Regions from separate parts of the Mariniflexile ostreae genome, predicted to be linked through region 2. Evidence: riboswitches for the same ligand, from Rfam matches in the RefSeq annotation. Region 2 holds a riboswitch; each other region holds the start of a gene.
The links. A riboswitch is a leader RNA that binds a small molecule or an ion and turns the genes downstream of it on or off. The one in region 2 is predicted to bind cobalamin.

Region 1 (7,758 bases), on a different contig from region 2:
TAGGTTTTTTGAGGCAATTTGCTCGGTTAACACCAAACTCATCACTTTTGCCAAATCAATATCCGAATATTTAGAAATGCTTTTATTATTAATAGAAACATAACCGCCCAATGGTTTTTGCACATTAGTAAGTGTTCTTAAAAGTGTAGACTTACCAATACCGTTAGCTCCTATCAAGCCCACAAGCTCCCCTTTTTTTAGTTGAATATGGATGTTTAAAGCCACAACAGTTTTTGCTTTTTTTGAAGCATATCCAATGTCAAGCTTTTCTGTTATCAAAATAAAATCTTGGTTTTCTTTTTCCACGTAATTCTATTGTCTTTTCTAAAATTAAAACATCATTTTTCGTTTTCTAACCAACAGCCAAATCACTATAGGGGCACCAACCAAAGATGTTATAGCATTAATGGGCAAGGTATAATCGCTATTTGGAAGTTGCGCAATGCTATCACAGATAAGCATGATGATAGCCCCAAATAAAAACACTGCGGGGAGTAATATTTTATGATTGGATGTATTAAACACCTGCCGGGTAATATGAGGGATTGCTAGTCCTATAAATGCAATTGGACCAGCAAAAGCGGTTATGGTTCCTGCCAATAAACTGGTAGCAGCAATAATAATCAACCGGCTTCTCTTCATGTTAAGTCCGAGGCTTTTCGCATAATTTTCACCAAGCAGAAGGGTATTTAGCATTTTTATAGATGTTAAACTCAATAAAATACCACTTAAAAAAATCACAAATAAAACCCATAATTCATTCCATGAAAGATTCCCTAAGCTACCAAACCCCCAAAACACGTATTGTTGCAGTACTTCTGCCGAACTAAAATAAGAAAGCACACTTACTACAGCAGCTGTTATACTGGCAAACATCAACCCTATAATGAGAATTGCCATAGTATCCCTTACTTTTATTGAAACCATTAAAACAGCTAATAGCACTAAAAAGCTTCCTAAAGTTGCGGCCACTACAAGGCTCCATTTAGAAATTAAAACACCTGCCAATACCCCTCCAAAAAGGGACGCCCCCATAGTGGCCAAAGCGACTCCTAAACTAGCACCAGAAGTAATTCCTAGCACAAAAGGACCTGCAAGAGGGTTTCTAAACAATGTTTGCATCATAAGTCCGGAAACACCCAATCCGGCTCCCACAATAATGGCGGTAAAAGCTTTTGGGAGCCTATAGCCGATAATAATATGGTGCCAAGCCGTATTATCTGAGCTTCCCAAAAGAGCGTTTATCAGTTCGGAATTAGGAATAGAAACAGAACCTAAACTAATGTTTACGAAAAAAAAGACAAGCAAAAGCATGCTTAATATTAGAAAAGAACGGTTATAGGTCGTGTGTCTGTCCAATTTATTTTAGATTCTGAAAAAAATAAGGCGTATAATCCTCTAATAGGCCTGGGTGCGCGATATAGATCATGTCCTTTAAAATAATATCGGGTCTTAAAGGGCCTAATTCATAATAGAGCAGCCCTCCTTTTGGCCCTATCTGTTTGGTGTAACCATATATTTTATTGTTCTTAAAAGCGTCAAAATAAGTATATCCTTTATGGCTATCGCTCATTTGTTCTTTATTTTCAAAAGCACCAGCCCCAATCCAAAATTGTGCATGTTGCGCTTTTTGCAGAACATTTTCAAAATTTAATTGCAAACTTCCCGTCGCTTGGTTGTTTTTCCAAATATATTCTGTGTTGGCATCTTCTAAATATTTCGCCATAAAGCTTTTGCCTCCAGGCACATTCCACACATCTTTAAACATCGATCCAGAGAAAACAACAGGCTTTTCCTTTGCACTTAAAGCGGTTTCTTTTGCGTTTAGGTAATCTGTCTCAATAGTGCTAAATATTTTATTTGCTATTTCACTTTTATCAAAAAATGCCGCAATAAACTTTATCCATTCGGCTCTTCCTAAAGGGTGCTGTTCTGTCCACCCGCCATCTAAAACTACAGGAATTCCAAATTTCTCAATTTGATCAAGCGTTTTATTATTACCATTTACAGAAAACCCAATAACCAGTTCGGGCTGTAGTTCCAAGAGCAATTCCATATTAAGATCCAACTCATGGTTTAAATCTTTTATTTTACCGTTTTCTATATGAGCCCTTGTTTTTTCGGAAGAAATAAAATCGGTATTAGGGAACCCAATCAGTTTCTCATCAAGGTTTAAATATTCTAATGCTGGAATGTTAGTAGTAGACATCACCACGACGCGTTCAACAGGTATTTCAATAACCACATCCTTCTCGTTAAGTACCGGCATCTTTTGCCCCTTTTTTACCAAAAGATATCGAAAGGATTTATTGCTATTGGGCCAAGCCGAATTTACAATAATCTCTTTATGCGTTTCAAATTCATTTACAGAAAAACTCTTAGCATATTTTATGGTTTCAGAATCGTTTTTTTTTTCTATCGGAACACGTACATCCGGGCTCTTTTTATCCTTACATGAAGCAAAGAAAAACAAAATACTACACAACAAAACTAAAATACGCATGAGTCTGAATTAAAAATCAAAGGTCTTTAATTTTTTTGTAATACCGTACACTTAGAATTACTTTTGAGGATTTTTAAAGAATTGATCATTCCATACGCACTTAACAAAGCAATAAGTTTGCTGTTTTGCTCCTTATAAAATAGCGAAATTAGGACATAACAGTCTTATAATATTACACATAAATTGGATAGTCCGCACACATAGCATCCTGAAGCTCTTTATATTTAAAAACTTTAACAGCGCCCCTTTTTAAGGACAAATTCAATAAATACTATAGTAAAAACGGGGTTCTCATAATTATGGTTTTCAAGCTTGATAGTATAACCTTATAAAAGTGACGTTTCAAACAGCCTTGTACTTTTTAAAAATATCTTTAACAAAACAGTTTTAAATCTAAAAATAGATCATACATTTGCATCGAAATTTGGTTCTATTCAGTTTTTTTTTACTGAAAGATTAAAAGGGAATCAAGTGCGTAGCTTTATGTTTTAAATTTTAAATCATCATCAGGCTACAACTCTTGAACTGTTCCCGCAACTGTAAGTTCATGCTGAATTCGTTTTTTCAGCATCTCGTAAAGAGGATGTTATTAACTTCAACACCACTGGCCAAACACCGGGAAGGTAAAATAAACATAGAACAAGTCAGGAGACCTGCCATTTTCATCATCTAATACGGCTTTCGGGAGAAAAGCCATCAAGATTTATGAAAAAAAACAATATTCATCTCGTATTTACAAGCGTTTTCCTAAATGTTGTCACCTATCCAAAGGGCATCAAGTGCCCTATGTTGCTTTAATTTTTAAACCTTAAGGTTGAGGGGCTACAATTTGTATTACGGAAATTTGTTTTAACACTTCAAAAAAAAAATCAAACATAACCCATTATAAAACTTTTAATTATGAAAATGAATAAATTTACCTTATTAGCTTTAACCATAGGATTGGTTTTTACGTCTTGTACTAGTGACGACAATCCTGCAGATGAGATTAAAGGAGATTATGAAAATGGAATACTCATTTCACATGAAGGCAGTTTCAATAAACCAAATGCTTCAGTATCGTTTATATCATATGATTATTCTGTTCTAGAAAATACTATTTTTAATAATGTAAATTCAACATTATTAGGAGATACGGCACAAAGTATAGCGTTTCTAGATAATTTAGCCTATATCGTTGTAAACGGATCACAAAAAATTGAAGTGGTAAACCGTTATTCTTTTAAATCTATTGCAACTATAAACACCGGCCTAACTAACCCTAGATACATGACATTTGCCAATGGAAAAGGATATGTAACAGACTGGGGACATGGAGATGATGCCGATGACGATGTGGTGGCTATTATAAATCTTTCTACAAATACTATAGAAAGCTCCATTACTGTTGGAGAAGGACCAGAACAAATTATAGCTAAAGACGATAAGTTATATGTTTCTCATAAAGGTGGATGGTCCACAAATAATATAATTTCTGTAATTAATACCACATCAAATGAGGTAGATACTATTGAGGTTGATGATATTCCTGATAACATGCTATTTAACGACGCTGGCAACTTAGTCGTTTTATGTCAAGGCTCTAACCAATACTGGTTAAGTCCGGTTATTGAGACGCCTGGTTCCATAATTAAAATTAACACGTCTAACCATTCTATTATTTCAACTTTTAGTTTTGCCGATGGTTTACATCCCGATTTAATGGCTTATAGTAATGGCAAATTATATTACCAAGTATCTAATGCTATATATAGTATGTCGGATAATTCTACTGCCTTGCCTACAGAAAGCATTATCAATGATTCATTTTATGGAATGGCCGTTAAAAATAATACACTTTATGGTTTGAAAACGGATTTTAATGCAGAAACTGGTGAGATATCCATTTACGACTTATCAACAAACACATTAAAAACAACCAAAAACTTAAAGGTAGGAGCTTCTAAAATATATTTCAATTAAGGCATTTCAAAAAAACTTAATTCTATAAAAAAAACCTCTAGATGGAGGTTTTTTTTTATAGAATTAAATCGCAATACCAAACACCATATTGGTTATTTCCGCAAATAGACGCATCTGTTTTGGGTAAGTTATATTCTCGATACACTTTCTTACCAATACTAAACTTAATAACTAGCAAATAAGTTTTTCTTCTTTATATGCTATAAAATCTAGTAATACCAGTCCATAAAAACATATTAGTAAAAGTGTTATTTACAGAATTAACATTTAAAATTTTAATAGATTTATAACTTTGCGTAAAAACCATACTTTTATAAAAAAAACCAAGAGAGCAATCCATAACCTATAATACTTTTTTTTTGTATCTACTAAACCTTATACGCTGGAAAAACCTTTTAATGATTGCTCTTGTGCAGTTATTAATAAAATATGCCTTACTAGAGCCTTATGGCGCACAAACGCGTTTAGATGGCCTAGGAATTTCACTTTTAATTTTAGCTTGCATTTGCATTGCCGCAGCAGGAAATATTATCAACGATATCTATGATGTTGAAACCGATTTTATAAACAAACCTAAAAGATTAATTGTTGGCACATTCATTTCAGAAAAAACAGCTTACAACCTATTTATTGCATTTAATATTATGGGTGTTGGCATTGGTTTTTACGTATCGCATTTAGTGGATAAAAGTGCTTTCTTTTCTATGTTTGTCATCACTTCTGCCTTACTTTATATCTATGCTTCTTATTTAAAACGCATACTTTTAATAGGAAATATTGTAATTTCATTATTAGTGGCCTTAAGTATTGTAATGGTTGGTGTTTTTGAGCTACTTCCCGATATAAACCACCACAACCAAAACACGCAATTGGCTTTTTTTAAAATCATTTTCAATTATGCTCTATTTGCTTTTATGATAAATATGCTTCGCGAAATTGCCAAAGACCTAGAAGATATTAATGGCGATTACAAAGCAGGTATGAACACATTGCCCATTGCTATTGGCAGAAAAAGAACGAACCATGTACTTATTGCACTCATGTTCATTTCTATAATAATCCTTATTTATTATGTAACAGAAGTTTTGTACAAACAGCTTATTCTGGTGGGATATTTTTTAATATTTTGTGTGGGGCCATTACTTTTTATACTCCTAAAAACTTTTAATGCCAAAACTAAAAAAGATTATCATAGTATTAGTAACGGTCTTAAAATAATAATGCTTTTCGGAATGTTATCTTTATCCCTTTATTTGGTTATCTTAAGAGCCTGAAAAGCACGACAAGAAACCGAGGTGCAATAACAAAGAACAGGCAATAAACACTAAGACCATGCTACACGAAAAACTTAAAAACCATCATATTATTTTAGCATCAGCCTCTCCCAGAAGACAGGCTTTTTTTAAAGAATTAGGTCTAGATTTTGAAATTCAGCTAAAACCTGTTAAAGAAGAATACCCTCCACGTCTCACACATTTCGAAATTAGTGATTATTTAGCACAATTAAAGGCACTGCCTTTTAAAGCGGCATTAAAACCGAAAGATATTTTAATAACAAGCGACACCATCGTATGGCACAACCATACCGCTTTAGGCAAACCGAGAGATGCCAATGAAGCTTTTCAAATTTTAAAATCTTTGAGCAATACTACGCACGACGTGATTACTTCTGTTTGCTTTACCAGCCTCAATTATGAAAAGACCTTACATAATATTACAACTGTTACCTTTAAAGCACTTACAGATAACGAAATCCACTATTATATAAATACCGCTAAGCCTTTTGATAAAGCGGGTGCTTATGGCATACAGGAATGGATTGGGCAAATTGGAGTTACCAAAATAGAAGGCTCGTATTTTAATGTAATGGGACTGCCCACACATCTTGTTTACAAAACGTTAAATGATATGGCAAATGTTTTATAAAATTGTAACTTTAGGCTATGGATATCCTCTACACTTTTAAAAAAAACATCAAAACAAAGCTTATGCTTTGGGCCATTCTTGGGTTTTCGTTCTTTATAGTGTCTTGTAATAACGATGTCAAACCAAAAGAAGTAGCCCCTAATTCCCAAATGCATAATACTACCAAAAACATTGATCTGCAGCAGCTTTCGCAAGCCTTTAAAACATATTGGTACGCCGGCGAGGCCGAAATATCATCTTACACTTTAGAGCAAGCCCGTTATGGTGAAATAAGAAACGGTAAAGCTGTTTTAATTTATGTTACCGAAGATTTTCTTCCCGATGCCCAAGTTAAAGCTGATACTAAAAAAGCCCATACGGTGTCTGTTTTAAAACTGAATGCGACTAAAAACTTCAATACGGGCATTTATCCCTATAGCATTATGCAGAGTACCTTTTTCCCTGTATCAAACCAGCAACACGCTATAAAAGTATCCAGTTCTATTCAAGAATGGTGTGGCCATGTGTATGTTCAACTTAACAATAAAGAAGATTTTGAAATCACCTCACACTCCTACTTTGAAGGGGAAGGCGACGAGAATTTTAAACTCGATAAAGCTATTTTAGAAAACGAATTATGGACCCAATTGCGCATAGATCCCAAAACATTGCCAACAGGTCTAATAGAACTTGTTCCGGCTTTAGAATACACACGCTTGCATCATGTCCCTATAAAAGCATTTAAAGCACACGCAACATTAAAAAATGGTGTTTATTCTATCTCGTATCCAGAATTAGACAGAACACTTAGCATTCATTTTAACCCTAAATTCCCTTACCATATTTTAAGTTGGGAAGAAAGCTTTAAAAGCGGTTTTGGTAAAGATACAAAAATACTCACCACAAAAGCTACAAGGCTAAACACCATAAAATCTGCCTATTGGGGTAAAAAAAGCAACAAGGACGAAACATTAAGAGAATCGCTTGAATTAAATTAAAAGCATGTCATTTTGTAACGTATCTTTGCAGGATATTAAATTTCAGTTTATGTTATTCCAATTTTTCAAATCCTTCGAAAGTGAATTTATAGCCACTGCTATTTTAATAGTTTCGATGCTTATTATACGATTTGTCACCAATTTTACCATCACGAAAGTAGCTAGGCAACGAGATATTAATGAAGCCAGAACCCGTCTTATCCGAAGATATGTTACGGTTACCTTATTTATAATTGCCCTGCTTATTGAAGCCTTTGTTTTTGGTGCAGAAATGAAAGAAGTGGCCGTTTTATTCTCCTCTATTTTTGCCATTATCGGTATTGGTCTTTTTGCTATCTGGTCCATTTTAAGCAATATCACTTCGGGTATCATTATGTTTTTTAATTTCCC
Region 2 (7,758 bases):
GAAGCGGCTTTATTCTTATCGCAATGCGACAATACGCCCATGATAGATGAATCGAGCAGACAAGAGGGATTAAAACATTTACACCCTCTTTTAGACCTTTGGGAACGCGGTAAAAAAGAAAACATCATTAAACCCGTATCCCCTTATATGCTTTATGCGTTTAGTATCTATCCTATTGCATTTTTAATGAACATGCAAGAACGCGGACTCTACACATTAACGCCGGAACATATTGATGAAGCCTATAAAATGGCATGGAACAGTATAAAAATTTAAATTCAAAAAAAATTATGAACACAACAAAAACAATTCATTTAAAAAGTAGACCAGAAGGAAAACCGGAATTAAAAGATTTCGATTTCACCACATCGCAACTACCCACACTACAAGAAGGAGAGCTTTTATTACAAACCAAATATGTATCCGTAGATCCTTACTTAAGAGGAAGAATGAGCGATGCGCCATCTTATGTACCCCCTTTTGAAATAAACAAACCTATTTCATCAGGTGTTGTTGCCGAAGTTTTAGCGTCTAAAAGCACAAAATTTAGCAAAGGCGACTATGCCACAGGTTTATTAGACTGGAAAGAAACCCAAGTTGCAAAAGCAGATGGCCTTATAAAGGTAGATCCAAACCAAGCACCACTTTCTGCCTATCTCGGTATATTGGGCATGACAGGACTTACCGCCTATCTGGGATTAACAGAAATAGGCAAACCTAAAAAAGGGGAAACACTATTAGTATCGGGAGCCGCAGGAGCAGTAGGCAGCGTTGTAGGACAAATTGGTAAAATTCTGGGCTTACGTGTTGTGGGGATTGCAGGAACCGACGAAAAGGTGAACATGCTAACCTCTAAACTCGGATTTGATGCAGCCCTAAACTACAATACTACTAAAAACATGGCCGAGGCCATTGCCAAGGCTTGTCCCGATGGTGTTGACATCTATTTTGACAATGTTGGAGGCGCTATTTCAGATGCAGCACTTTTCAATATCAATAAATTCTCAAGAACCATTAATTGCGGTGCTATTTCTGTATACAACAACTCGGAACTCCCAAAAAGCATTAGCGTACAGCCTTTCTTAGTAAAGAAAAGCGCTTCTATGCAAGGGTTTATAGTTTCTGATTTTGCAGACAAGCACCCTGAAGGCATTAAGCAATTAACAGAGTGGTTACAACAAGATAAGTTACAGTACACCAAAACTATTGTGGAAGGTTTTGACTATATCCCTCAAGCTTTTTTAGATCTTTTTGATGGAAAGAATACAGGTAAAATGATAGTAAAACTATAATAATAAAAAAATAAAACATATATGAATACTTTCGAATTTAAAAATCCTACTAAAATAATATTTGGAAAAGACCAAATAGACCAAATAAAAAATGAAATCCCTCATGATGCCAAAGTGCTTCTGTTGTATGGTGGTGGAAGCATTAAGAAAAACGGTATTTATGAGCAGGTCACTAAGGCATTAAAAACTCATAACGTTATTGAGTTTGCTGGTATCCCAGCAAATCCAGAATATGCCATCTTAATGGAAGCCTTAAAAGTAATTAAAGAAGAACAAGTCACCTATTTATTAGCTGTTGGCGGAGGCTCTGTAATAGATGGTACAAAGTTTCTTTCTGCAGCAGCTTTGTACGATGGTGATGAGCCTTGGGACATCCTTTCCAAAAATATTCGAACACTAGAAGGCATGCCTTTTGGAACCGTATTAACGTTGCCGGCTACAGGATCCGAAATGAATTCGGGAGCAGTAATTACCCGAGCAGATACTAAAGAAAAGTTAGCCATGGGAGGCCCAGGTTTGTTTCCTGTCTTCTCGGTATTAGACCCTCAAGTTATCCAGTCGATTCCACACCATCAGTTGGTTAACGGAATTACCGATGCCTTTACACATGTTCTCGAACAGTACCTCACCTATCCTACGGGCGCTTATCTTCAAGATCGTTTTTCAGAAAGCATTCTTCAAACCTTAATAGAGGTAGCGCCGCAAGTATTAAAAGACCCGGCAGATTACAATGCGGCCTCCAACTTTATGTGGTCTTGCACCATGGCCTTAAACGGTTTAATTCAAAAAGGGGTACCATCAGACTGGGCCGTCCATGCTATGGGGCATGAACTTACGGCGCTTTATGGTATCGACCATGCACGTACCTTGGCGGTTATAGCCCCAAGCCATTATAACTATAATTTTGAAGCTAAAAAAGAAAAATTAGCGCAATATGGCGAACGGGTTTGGAACATTACTACAGGCTCTACGGAAGACAAAGCACATGCTGCTATTGAAAAAACAGAAGCATTCTTTAATGAAATGGGCATTGATACTAAATTATCTCAGTACACTAAAGATTATGAAGGTACAGCCGAAATTATCTCTAAGAGATTTAAAGCACGGGGCTGGGAAGGTCTTGGAGAACACCAAAACCTTAAACCTGAAGATGTTGAAAAAATCGTAAAAATGGCGTATTAAAACAATTATGACCATATTGATCTTTTGACGGAGTGGCATTGACAGCTATCCATAATAGCTATTTTGACCTAGAGTTTAATATCAATGGCCTCTGTAAAGCGATATCCCTTTCAAAAAGACTGTCTACATAGACGGTCTTTCTTTGTTCATAAGTATTTAATTAAAACATATACCCCGCTAAATTACGCACAAATATCTTCTTTAAATTTGAGGTGAAATTTGGTTCTATTATGCTTTAGCGCATTTTGGATTAAAAGGGAATCAGGTGAAAGACCTGAACTGTTCCCGCAGCTGTAAGCTCTTGTAATGGTTTTACATTCTTTTGTCACTGTTCGCATTAAATACGGATGGGAAGACGTAAAACTAGAGTAAGTCAGAAGACCTACCATTTTTCAATAACATGTCAAACTTTCGGGAAAAAAGTTACTGGCAAGAACTATTCCTGTTTTGAATATTCTTAGCTTTTTGACAATTTACGAACCTGTCTAAAAAACATTTGATCTGGGTCTTTTGTTTTATGGACTAATACCTAAGGAAATGTATTTTCATAACATGCAAATCGTGTTGCAGGAAGTACCTGGACACATCAGCATATGCTTTAGTATTTCTGGTTGTACCATGCATTGTGAAGGCTGCCACTCTCCTTTTTTGTGGAAACAAAAGAACGGACAAAAACTCACGCTTGACATCTTTACCAGCATCTTAAACCAATACAAAGGGTTTTCAGATTGTGCTTTGTTTATGGGTGGGGAATGGCACCCTGAAGAACTGATAACCTATCTAAAACTAGCCAAAAAAAAAGGATACAAAACCTGCCTTTATTCTGGGGAAGACCATATTGACCCCAACATATTAGCTCAGCTCGATTGGGTTAAAACCGGTAAATGGATTGCCAAGCGTGGGGGCTTAGATGCCCTAACGACCAATCAGAAATTTATAGAAGTAAAATCAAACACAATATTAAACCATTTATTCATAAAAAATCCTTAAGCCATGCTAAGACTAACACAAGAACAGGTAAACAAAAAAATCGACTTTATCAGCAATTACATCAATGCCAAAAATGCCGCCGATGGCTCTAAAATGGATGCTAATGCCAATGTGTCTTCAAAAAACATTGCCACTATGGAGGCAGAGCTTAATAAAGACATCAACATTCAAGTAAACAGGCAGTTGGTTAAAAACAAAATAGCGCAAATGTTTGGCAACGCCTTAGCCAATGAATATGTAAGACAAATAGAAGCTCATGAAATTTACATTCATGATGAAACTTCATTAAAACCTTATTGCACCTCTATTAGCATGTATCCGTTTTTATTTGATGGCCTAACAAAGCTAGGGGGCGAAAGCAAAGCACCACAACATCTAGAAAGTTTTTGTGGGGAGTTTGTAAACCTCGTTTTTGCAGTGAGCTCTCAATTTGCTGGAGCTTTGGCCACAGTGGAATTCTTACTTTACTTTGATTTTTTTGCTCGAAAAGACTATGGTGACGATTATCTTAACACCCATAACAAAACGATAGAGAACCACCTACAACATGTGGTGTACGCCATTAACCAACCTGCTGCTGCGCGAGGATATCAATCGGTTTTTTGGAACATTTCTTTATATGATGAAGCATATTTTGACAGTTTGTTTGGTTCGTTTGTTTTTCCTGATATGAGTAAACCAAAAATAAACAGCTTAAATAAGTTACAACATTTTTTCATGACATGGTTTAATGCAGAACGTGAAAAAGCTGTGCTCACATTCCCCGTAGTAACAGCAGCCATGCTGGTTAAAGACGGCAAACCCGTAGATATTAAATTTGCAGATATGTGTGCTACCGAATTAAGTGAGGGTAACTCCTTTTTTATCTACCAATCTGAAAGCGCCGATAGTTTAGCTTCATGTTGTAGATTGAGAAATGAAATTAGCGATAACACGTTTAGCTATTCACTCGGCGCAGGAGGGGTTTCCACTGGCTCTATTAATGTTATTACATTAAACATGAACCGTTTGATACAAAAGGGGCATGATTTAAAAACAGAAATAAATAAGATCCAAAAGTACCAAGTCGTTTACAGAAAGTTAATTGAAGAATACAAAGATGCAGGCATGCTGCCCGTTTACGATGCCGGTTTTATTGCTTTAGACAAACAGTTTTTAACTATTGGAATAAATGGCATGGTTGAGGCTGCCGAGAGTTTGGGTATAAAAGTTGGAAACAACGCAACGTACAAGGCATTTGTTTCCAGCAACCTAAAGATCATTTTCGAAGCCAACAAAGAGGCTAAAAAAGAATTTGGTTATTTATTCAATACAGAGTTTGTTCCTGCCGAAAATTTAGGTGTTAAAAACGCCAAATGGGATAGAGAAGATGGCTTATTTGTGCCACGTGATTGCTATAACTCTTATTTCTACCCTGTTGAAGATACCTCTATTAATACCTTAGATAAGATTGTTCTGCATGGCGACGAAATTATCAAATATTTAGATGGTGGTTCGGCACTTCATTTAAACTTAGAAGAAGCCCCAAATAAAGAAGGTTTTTTAAAATTAATGAACGCTACGGCTCGGGCCGGTTGTAATTATTTTTGTTTTAACATCAAAATCACTATCTGTAACGCATGTGAAAATATTGATAAAAAAACACTTCAAAAATGCAGTAAATGCGACTCTAAAAATGTGGATTATGGCACCAGAGTGATTGGTTATTTAAAACGTGTTTCCAACTTTAGTTCTGCTAGACAACAGGAACACGACTTAAGGTTCTATCATGTTCAGGAGCCAACGGGTTTAAAAACAAAAAACATTAAAGAACACCTATTAAATTAAAAATAGCTAATACATGCTCCCTAAATCTTAAAGAAACCATGAAAAAAAACCTTTCCAATATGATGTGTTTGGATCTTTATCTTTCTTCTTTAAATACAGAAGAATACAAAGCTATTAAACATGACATAATACACGAAGACACCAAAATAATGCCCTTATTATGTTGGGATGTTTTTAGCCAAAATTACTTTAAAACCCTAAAACAATTAAAAAGAAAACAAGATATTGTTAAAGTAAAGGCACTTGCTAAAAAATTGAATTGGAGCAATAATATGGATACCATTTTTGAAGATAAAGCTTTTGAAGCTATCATTATCACAGATTTAAACCAGTCAATTCTCTGGACAAACGATGGCTTTACAGAAATGACAGGATATTCTAAAAGCTATGCACTGCATAAAAAACCCAACTTTTTACAAGGAGAAAAATCATCGGCTGATGCTAAACAAAAAATCAGGAATGGGCTAAAAGACATAAAACCTTTTACGGCTATTATCACAAATTACAAAAAAAACAAAACGTCTTATCAATGCGAAGTAACTATTTTTCCTTTGTTCAACACAAAAACAACACACTTTATAGCTTTAGAGAGGCAAGTGGTGTAGTGGTATAAAGGATTTCTCTTATTGAAAAAAATATTTTCAGAATAAAACTATATTACACCAATTACTATCAGGTTAATCTAGATTTTGAAATACTTTTCTTTTTTGTGTAAAAAACAGTAAACATAAAGCAAGCGTTATATTAAGCTTGCTTTATGTTTTATCATTGTTAAATGTTGTAACTTAAAAAATTTAACACACTTAATAGTGTTGCTTAGCACTAGCACTCAATTTCCTAATCCAAATCTTAAATGGAATTGGAAATAAATAGCCATTTTTTTGTCTTTAATATTTTCAAAATTTATAAACAAATCAGAACTTCTAACATAAAAATCCCTTTCTATATTGGCCACACCAAGACCTAACACCACTTCATAAAGGCCATTATGTATTGGAAACATTTGACTGCCTATTTGCAAGGCTAGCCCCTCTTTGGTTTTAGTATCAAACACCTCTTTTCCCATCTTGACGGTTAAATCATCGTAGCTTCTCGTAGTGGTTTTTGTAAATACCTGCACCCCTACAAACCATCCTTCCAAAGCATTTGTAAGTCTTGAAGGATAATACTTTACAGCCATTCGGAATGCGTTATCAGTTTCAGGAGATTTATCCAAGTCTTCATTATCCAACTGATTAAAAAAATTGTCATTAGAAAAATAAGCATAAGTAATGGCTGCGGAACCTTCTAAACTCAATTTTTTAGCTATTCGATACTCAAAAATCAAGGGGAATTCTTGAGAAATAACAGATGTTAAATCTGATTTAATAGCCCATCGATATGCGTTATCTAAATAGTCTTTATCAGACTGATTGGCGTTATAGACTTGTATTTTAGTCTTCCCAAGATTAGTTTCATCGGGCACTTGCGCTAGACATAATACGCTAAAAAGCAGACAAACAAAAAGTAAAGTAGGTTTTTTCAAAATATTTAAATTTCAAGTGCGAAAATAAGTTATTTTTGCGCACAAAAACCTACAAAACATGAACTATTTAAACTTAATGCTGATATGTATTTGTTCTAGCGCATTTTCCCAAAATGTAAGCTTGAACTGGTCTGATAAAATAAAAACAAATGGGCATGAAGCAATTGCAGGAGCTTATAATGAAACGTATTATACTCGAAACATTACAAAAGATAAAAATCTAGTATTCAAAATTTTTGATGGCCAAGCCCATTTTAAAAAAGAAGCGAACGCTAATTTCGGTCTTGGAAAAATGGAATATAAATACTTAGGAAACCATTTTTTAGAAAAAAAAATAATTCACTTTTTAGCCGAAACCCAACGGAAAAAAAATAAAATTTATATTTATGCAGCACAAACCGATGTAAATTTTGAGTCTGTAGAAGAAACTTTGGTCCTGAATGAACTAAATTATAAAAATTTATCACGCGACGGTATTTCATTCACTCCAGACTCCAGTAAGGTAGTTGTTTGGGCTGAATTATATGGGAAGAATAAAAATCATGCCAATACAATTCGCTATAAAGTTTTTGATGCGCAGCTCCACAACATTTTGGAAGACAAAACGGTTGTTTTAACTAAAGCCTCTAAAAACATGCATGTAAAAAGCTGCTTACTAGACAACTACTTAAACCTTTATGTGATTTCTGAAATCACCAAACCTAAAAAAGAACAAAAAAAGACAGAAGCTAATACCTATGGAAATGTCACTGTGTTTGCAAATAATGGAGAAGTTAAAGAGATTGCTTATGCATTTAAAAGCAAAACCGTAAATGCATTCTTCTCCCTAACAAAGGACAATAACTTTTTGTCAACTGGTTTTTTATCTCCCATAATAAAAGGCTTTTTAAAGAGCAAAAAAGGAGAACTGGTTTCAGATGAATTGTTTATGATGAAATACGA
Region 3 (7,758 bases), on a different contig from region 2:
AATGTCCAATCTATACCCGTTAACCAAGCTTCTTTAGCTGCAATCTCACAAGATTTTTTCACTAAAGCGGTATTCCAAGAACATGCTTGTGCTAATGGAATGGGGAAAATGGTTCTATAGCCGTGAACCACATCAAAACCAAAAATTATGGGAATGCCAAGCCGTGATTCCTCCATAGCTTTTTTTTGAATAAAATTTCTATATTTCGGATCGGTACTCCTATATATTAAAGACCCTATGTTGGGGTTTAAATCTTTAATTTTAGATTCATAATTATTCGGATTGTCGTTTTTTCCGTAAGCCCATTGGTTCATTTGAAGAATTTTTTCTTCTAAGGTCATAACCTGTAATAAATCTGCTATTCGCTCTTCTATAGGTGCTGTTCTGTTTTTATAAAGTGCTGTTTTGTTTTGTGAAAACAATAAAGTACAGGTAAGGATTAAAAAGGAAGCGGTTATGAGCTTTTTCATTTGTATTTAAAAAAGTGAAATTCCGCAAAACCTTAATTTTGCGGAATTTTCATTAATATTTAGGTGATGTTATTTAGATAAGTAAAAATTATCTAAATAAAAATTATAATTATTGGCATTTCTAACATCGTCTGGAGAACTTCTAAAAACTAATAGTTCTGTAATAGCATTTAAATTTATAGCAGGGTTCTTTGCTACAAAATCAGCTATTGGTATGGAGAGGAAATGCCAATTTCCATCTCTTTTAAAACCATAAGGCTCACTAGCAGCATCAAAAGTTAAGATTGCTTTTTGTCCGCCACCGCTTTGTAACCTGATGAGTATGGTGCCATTGCTGGTAGATTTTAACGCTACATTATAAGTTGCATAGCTGGATATGTCAATTGGGCTGTCGGGTATTATAGATGCCATGGCCCAATCTGCGGTACCATCAATAGTAAAACTCAAGGCTTTACTGCCTTCGTAAGGATTGTCTGTTATGGTGTTAATGGCAAATTGGTTATTAACCTCTAATTGCACGTTTACCGAACCTATAAGGTCTGTGTTTTCTGTATATATTCCAAATTTCTGTACTGGTGGTACGTATACGGTGTTGATAATTTCAAAGTAATTGGCGTCAATGCCATTGCCAGAAAACAGAATTCTAATAACATGTTGTCCTGCACTTAATGTAATGTTTTCAGCTTTTATGGTTTTATAGGCGCTGTCTGTACTTTCAATGAGGCCTGTTGACCCTAAGTCTGTAACGGTTCCACCATTAACATCCTGGATTTTAATAGAACTTCCACTATCATCAGCCAAAAGTCTAAAGTTAAAATCGTAGACACTAGCTGTTTCAACAAAAACAGAGTATTCCAACCATTCACCATTTTGTATAGATGTAACGTCGTATTTACCTTCTTCATCAAGAGTGGTCTTAATATCCACACCATGGCCAAATCGGTAATGAGCGTCGCCTTTGTTCTCTGGTTCTGTATCATGATATGATATGCCTTCTCCGCCGAAATCGAAATCCTCAAACTGAATTTTTGTTTCAGTAACTTTAGGTGAGCCTCCGTAAGGGCTTTGGGGCTCTACAGCCAATGGGGATACTTCTACAAAATAATCTTCTTTTTCTATCTGATTGTCAATGTACTTTACTTCAAGTGTCGTTTTATAGACACCAGATTGGTTGTAGGTAACCTCTACTTTGGGGTTGAAAGATGTTGCGGGGTTACCGCCTTCGAAAGTCCACGTTAAACTTTGTACCTTGGTTGAAAGGTTTTCAAAAGAAACTACTTCTCCAACGTTTATGCTTGTGGATGAGGTTTTGGCTTCTAGGGTTCCTTTTTCGTAAAGAGTCACTTCTCTAATATCATCTTCACAAGAAAGAAAACTAAAGAATATTAAAGCCATTAGACCGTACGATTTAAATGTGCTGGTATTTTTTAAAATCATAATTATTTTTTTTAGTGAAGTTTAGTTATCAAATACAAATATTGAAAATATTCTAATACACAAGGTGTCTCATAGTTTTTGTAAAGGGGTTGATATGTGTTTTTCTTAAAATAGCAGTCATCCATGCGATATGTTGAACGTAAATGGCTTAAACTTATGATAACGAATATTAGCACCCCTTAAGAAGGATTTTTGACAGAATGATTCTTTTTAAATAAAGATAGATTTGTATTGTTTTTAAACCATGATTATGATTAATACGAAATTAATATCAAGATGTTTATGTTTTGCAGTTTTGCTTGGGTTTTTCCAAAACTTAAAATGCCTTGCGCAAAATAACGTGTCTAATTTAGAACAATCCAGATTTAGTATAAAGCGCGGGGTGAATATTAGCCATTGGCTCTCCCAAACGAATAGGAATGCGGAAGAAAGGCTTCGGTTTTTTACTGAAGAGGATATGGCGTTGATTGCGTCTTTAGGGTACGACCACATTAGATTGCCCATTGACGAAAAAAACATGTGGGATGAAAATGGCCAGAAACATCCTTTGGCGTTTCAATCACTCCACAATGCGATACATTGGGCTAAAGAAAACAAATTAAAAGTTGTAGTCGATTTGCATATCGTGCGTTCACATTTTTTTAATAATGATTATAATGCGCTGTGGGACAGTGTTGACGAGAAAGAGAAGTTTGTGGGTTTATGGAAGCAGTTATCCTCAGAATTGTTAATGTATCCAAATAGCTTGGTGGCTTATGAGATTTTAAATGAACCCGTAGCTAATAATCCTGAAAGTTGGAATGAATTACTATTTGCAACCTTTATGGAAATAAGAATAAAAGAACCTTTCCGTACCATTGTGATAGGGTCTAATAAATGGCAATCTGTGGATACTTTTAAGGATTTAGAAATCCCTAAGGATGATCCGAATATTATTTTAAGCTTTCATTTTTATAGTCCGCATGTCTTTACGCATTACCAAGCGCCTTGGAGTAAAAGAGTGGGGTTTTATAAGGGGTCTGTTAAATATCCTGGAATTCCAGTTGATAAAAAAGATGTAGCAGCTTATACAAAAGAACAAGTAGAAGCTCTTTTAGAGGACAGTGCAAATTATTCAAAAAAATATCTTCTCGAAAGAATGAAGGGGCCTCTAGAAATTGCCAAAAAATATAACTTACCATTATATTGTGGGGAATTTGGAAGCTTACCTACAACACGAAAAAAGGACAGGTTGCAATGGTACCGCGATATGGTAAGTGTTTTTGAAGATAACGACATGGCTTGGGCAAACTGGGATTATAAAGGGAATTTTGGAATTGTAGATTCTGAAACCAATAAATTGGATAAAGACTTAGTGAATGTTTTAATGAGAAAAGATTGAAACAAGTATGAGGGTTTCATTTTAGGTTATTGTATAAAAAGACTAGCTCTTTTTTTGCTTAAAAGAGAAGAACGTGCTCCTATAGAATGAATGTTGGCATACATATTTGAATCCGAGCGCTTCTTTTAACAGGAGAGTGTCTCTTATAATTCTTTAAATAGTAAATATTTTGATGGTTAATAAAATGAGCGCTTTAAATTCGATTCATTATTGCTCTAAGAAATTTAACAAGTCTTCCAATTTACTTGAAGAGTCGCTAAGACCACCTTCGCGATTTCTTACAAGCCAAATCGTTTTATGATTTTCTATTAAATCTTTTAATTCATTTGCTAGTTCTTGTCTCGTGCTCTTGGGGATGTTTTCTGTCTTCATTCCCTTAGCTTTCAAACGTGCCACACCTAGATTAATCCCAAATAAAGCTAAATGGGCAGCTTGATTAGATTCTTCTATAATAATTTTACTATCCACGGCGGTTGGTTTTGCTTTAGTTAAAAAATCCAATCCTTTGAGTATTTCTTTTTTAGCAGCTAAAAGTCCTTTTTCGTTTAGTTTTTTTGTTTGGTAATGTCCCTTCATAGTCCAGTTGTATCTGCGAATCATTAGATGGAACGCATTCGCATTGCCTTCTGGTATCTGTGCTTTTAAATAAGAATCCCCTAGGGTTAGTAGCGCTTTAGCTGTATAGCCTGTAGGGTCTTCAAAAACATATTTATTAAGACGCGCAGGTAATTGATCTAAGGCAGCATCAGAGTAATTCCAAGCGTAACCAGCTCCTAATAGAAGTGTAGCATAACTTACTGATTTGGGTTGAAAATGTCCATAATCTCCCCAATCGGTGATTAAAAAACCTTTAGCACCATATTTTTTCCCTTGAATTGCCGCATGCTTAAGATTTTTAAATCCGTTTCTATTCCGTCCAATTTCAGAACGCCAAGAAGAGGTGCCCGGACACACGTAAAAGTCTAGTCCTGCATCATGGAATTTTGCAAGATTTCTATCGAATGGATAGGTGGCGTCATAACCCCACACTAAGGCTGTCATGCTTTTGGGGATATCTTTAATTAGTTCGGGATGATTTAAAACAATATCTCCCCAAAAAAGGGTTTGTTTGCCGTGTAGGTTTATTTCTGTGTTTAACATTTCTAAAAAGTCTAAATAGACTTGTCCTTTCCCTATTTTATTGCTCAAAGCTTTCGATTTTCCTAAGCCTAACTCAACCGTTTCATCCCCTCCAATATTAACATATTTACTGGTAAAATTAGGAAGTAGCTCTGCATATAGCTCTTGCATTAATTCCAGAGATTTTGGATTGGTGGGTGCTAATGCTGTTCTTTTTCGTTTGCCCCAAATCGTATTGCAGTCTGTTTCACATTCACTAAGTTCAAGGTATTCATCATGCTTTAACCAATTTTCCATATGGCCAAATGAATTTTGATTGGGAACCAGGTCAATCCCTTTTTCTAAACAATAAGCATTGAGCTGTTGTATTTCTATTGCAGTTAGCGGACTTGCGTTTTTCCAAACAACTTCATGGTTTTTATATGCAAACGTATGTTCTGTATACAACTGTAATTCATTAATACGCCAATTTGCCAATTGATCTATTAGTAAATACAAGCTTTCCATAGTGGGAATTTTATCCCGACTAACATCAAGCATATAGCCTCTTCTTTCAAAATTAGCCCAATCTTCAATTATTATTTTTTGGAGTGGTTTATTTTCAGACTTGGCGTATTCAAGCACTTGTAATAACGTTTGCTTCCCGTATTTTAAGGCATTTTCATTTTTCGCTGCTAATTTTATCCCAGACGTATCAATCGTTAATTTATAGTAATCGTGATATGTGAAATTAGTGTCTACTTCAAAACAAACATTAAGGTATTTTTTGTCTGCTAAAAACTGCCATTCTCCTCTAGATTTTTGACGAATGCTTAATACAAGGAAATTTTCAAAAGCTTTAATTTGCGACTTTTCAATAGAGATGCCGCTAGCGCCAACCTCTATTTTCTGAGGTGAAAAAAGCAAATATTTTGAGATGTTGTCTTTGGCGAAAATAAAGTGGCTTGAAAACAGTAGAAAATATAGTACAGCGATTTTAAACTTCATAATTATAGCGATTAATGCAAGTAAGTGTCGGTTTTTATATAAAAAATCTAAAGTAACGAATATAAAACCTTTATAAGAAATAAGAATGCACTCTGCATGCGTTATTAATTTAAATAATATTTAAGTCAAGCTAAAAATTATATTAGGCCTTTTACTTCTTAAGGCATACATGTGCAGGGTATAGAACTCGAACCCGTTTTGTTTATTAGAAAAAACAGGATGTTTTAGGCTAAATGGTGTAAATAAAGAGACGTTTGGATGGTTAAAGTCACTTTCATTTAATATAAATGAGTCTAGCTTGGGATTTAAAATACATTTTTGAATTTTGCGCTTTAAAAGCCCATATATTCTAAAAGGAATATCTAAATTTGCATATTATTTTAGAAAAGGTTGCCCATTTATGTGGGCATTAAATGGGAATCTGGTGAAATTCCAGAACTGTCCCGCAGCTGTAAGCTTTTTGATGAAGCCCAATAATGGTCACTTTCTTTTTAGAAGGGAAGGCCGGGTGGATAAAGCAAGTCAGAATACCTGCCATTTCTTTTAATTCTTTAAGGCTTTCGGGGATTGAAGCTTGGAATGGATGTATAAACGTTTCGATTATAAGCGAAGTCGTTTACCTTTCTTTTTATTCCTCGTTTGCAATAGGTCATTATGAGGAGGTATTTAAATTTTATTAAAATAGTATTTGTCGGACTCTTTCTGTGTCCCACAGTACTTTTGGCCCAAAAGCGTGATACGATATCTCCTATTGAATTACAAGAGGTGCTCTTAAATCATTTCAAAAGCAGAAATGAGTCTCATAAATCTCCAGTACCAGTGCAATCGCTATCAGGAGCGCAATTGAAAAAACTAAACAGTTTAAGTGTGGCAGATGTATTACGTTATTTTAGCGGCATACAGCTCAAAGATTATGGCGGTATTGGCGGGATAAAAACAGTGAATGTTCGCAGTATGGGATCGCAACATACTGGTGTTTTTTACGACGGCATTCAGTTGGGGAATGCGCAAAATGGGCAAGTCGACCTCGGTAAGTTTTCCCTCGAAAACATGGAGAAAGTAAGTCTGTATCAAGGTCAGCGTACAGATTTGCAACAATCTGCAAAATCGTATGCCTCCTCAAACACTATTTATCTCGAAACAAAAACACCAAAATTTGAAAGAGGCAAGAACTATCAATTAACAATGGGCGTGCGTTCGGGGTCTTTTGGCTTATTCAATCCGTCACTTAACCTAAATTACAAAATAAATAAAGCTGTCTCTGCGCGCTTAAGTACTGAAATGGTACGTGCAGATGGTAGATATAAGTTTCAGTATTCCAATGGGGTTTACGATACCACAGCAGTGAGGAATAATGCAGATGTCACCTCCTATCGAGTAGAAGCCTCAATGCATGGCCGGCATAAAAACGAGGACACCTGGAACTTAAAATATTACCACTATAATTCTGAAAGAGGTTTGCCAGGAGTCATAGTGGCCAATAGGTTTGCACGTCCGCAACGGTTATGGGATAGGAATAATTTTTTACAAGCAGATTATAAACATAAATTTGGAGCGCAGTATGCTGTTAAAATACGTGGTAAATACGCTGTAGATTTCTCCAGATACTTAGACCCTGAAATAGTAACTACTACTGGGTTTTTGAATAACGAATACGATCAGCAAGAATATTATTTATCTTTAGTACACAGCTATAAAGCTAAATCATTTTGGACATTGAGTTTTGCGACAGACCTTCAGCATAACGTCATGCAAGCCAATTTATACCGATTTGCATATCCTAAAAGAAACACATTGCTAAATGTTTTGGCTTCCGATTTAAAATTTGATAGGCTCAATATTCAATTAAGTCTTTTAAGTACAGGGGTCTATGAATCTGTAAAGTATTATGAGGCAGCAGAAGACCTTCAAGAGTATTCGCCTACGATCCTGTTTAATGTCCAGCCCTTATCAACACCCGACTTAAGAATTCGAGGGTTTTATAAAAAGATGTTTCGTATGCCCACGTTCAATGATCTGTATTACACTTTTGTTGGCAATACTTTTTTGGATCCTGAATACTCAGAGCAGATTAATTTGGGTTTTTCTTGGCAAAAACAAGTGGGAGCTATGGTTTTTAATATTACTAGCGATATTTATAAAATATGGATTACAGATAAAATAGTGGCCATTCCTGGAACCAATCTTTTTAGATGGACGATGTTTAATCTTGATGAGGTGGAAACTAACGGGGTAGAAACTAATATAACTAACTCAGGAAAGCTAAGTTCTAGCTTTAATTATACAGCAATCCTAACTTATACGTTTCAAGAATCTTTAGATGTAACACCTGGCGGAAGTAGCTTTATGCAACAGATTCCTTAT

Region 1: linked by a shared signal. The riboswitch ahead of ACFFU9_RS02225 (YncE family protein) and the one ahead of nrdG (anaerobic ribonucleoside-triphosphate reductase activating protein) in region 2 are both predicted to bind cobalamin.
Region 3: linked by a shared signal. The riboswitch ahead of ACFFU9_RS08385 (TonB-dependent receptor plug domain-containing protein) and the one ahead of nrdG (anaerobic ribonucleoside-triphosphate reductase activating protein) in region 2 are both predicted to bind cobalamin.

The regions. Positions count from the first base shown of each region.
Region 1 covers NZ_JBHMFC010000008.1:6,385-14,142, forward strand. Annotated here, with positions in the region: gene ACFFU9_RS02210 (ABC transporter ATP-binding protein) at 1-306, opposite strand, end outside; gene ACFFU9_RS02215 (FecCD family ABC transporter permease) at 331-1,359, opposite strand; gene ACFFU9_RS02220 (ABC transporter substrate-binding protein) at 1,361-2,503, opposite strand; cobalamin riboswitch at 2,912-3,178, shown strand; gene ACFFU9_RS02225 (YncE family protein) at 3,404-4,465, shown strand; gene ACFFU9_RS02230 (geranylgeranylglycerol-phosphate geranylgeranyltransferase) at 4,825-5,739, shown strand; gene ACFFU9_RS02235 (Maf family nucleotide pyrophosphatase) at 5,798-6,391, shown strand; gene ACFFU9_RS02240 (septum formation inhibitor Maf) at 6,409-7,368, shown strand; gene ACFFU9_RS02245 (mechanosensitive ion channel domain-containing protein) at 7,418-7,758, shown strand, end outside.
Region 2 covers NZ_JBHMFC010000035.1:14,257-22,014, forward strand. Annotated here, with positions in the region: gene ACFFU9_RS09275 (TetR/AcrR family transcriptional regulator) at 1-276, shown strand, start outside; gene ACFFU9_RS09280 (NADP-dependent oxidoreductase) at 291-1,292, shown strand; gene ACFFU9_RS09285 (iron-containing alcohol dehydrogenase) at 1,314-2,474, shown strand; cobalamin riboswitch at 2,678-2,878, shown strand; gene nrdG (anaerobic ribonucleoside-triphosphate reductase activating protein) at 3,012-3,464, shown strand; gene nrdD (anaerobic ribonucleoside-triphosphate reductase) at 3,468-5,291, shown strand; gene ACFFU9_RS09300 (PAS domain-containing protein) at 5,330-5,896, shown strand; gene ACFFU9_RS09305 (hypothetical protein) at 6,121-6,816, opposite strand; gene ACFFU9_RS09310 (hypothetical protein) at 6,875-7,758, shown strand, end outside.
Region 3 covers NZ_JBHMFC010000031.1:26,119-33,876, reverse strand. Annotated here, with positions in the region: gene ACFFU9_RS08405 (glycoside hydrolase family 3 N-terminal domain-containing protein) at 1-470, opposite strand, end outside; gene ACFFU9_RS08400 (carbohydrate-binding protein) at 540-1,907, opposite strand; gene ACFFU9_RS08395 (glycoside hydrolase family 5 protein) at 2,248-3,288, shown strand; gene ACFFU9_RS08390 (beta-N-acetylhexosaminidase) at 3,496-5,394, opposite strand; cobalamin riboswitch at 5,765-5,947, shown strand; gene ACFFU9_RS08385 (TonB-dependent receptor plug domain-containing protein) at 6,049-7,758, shown strand, end outside.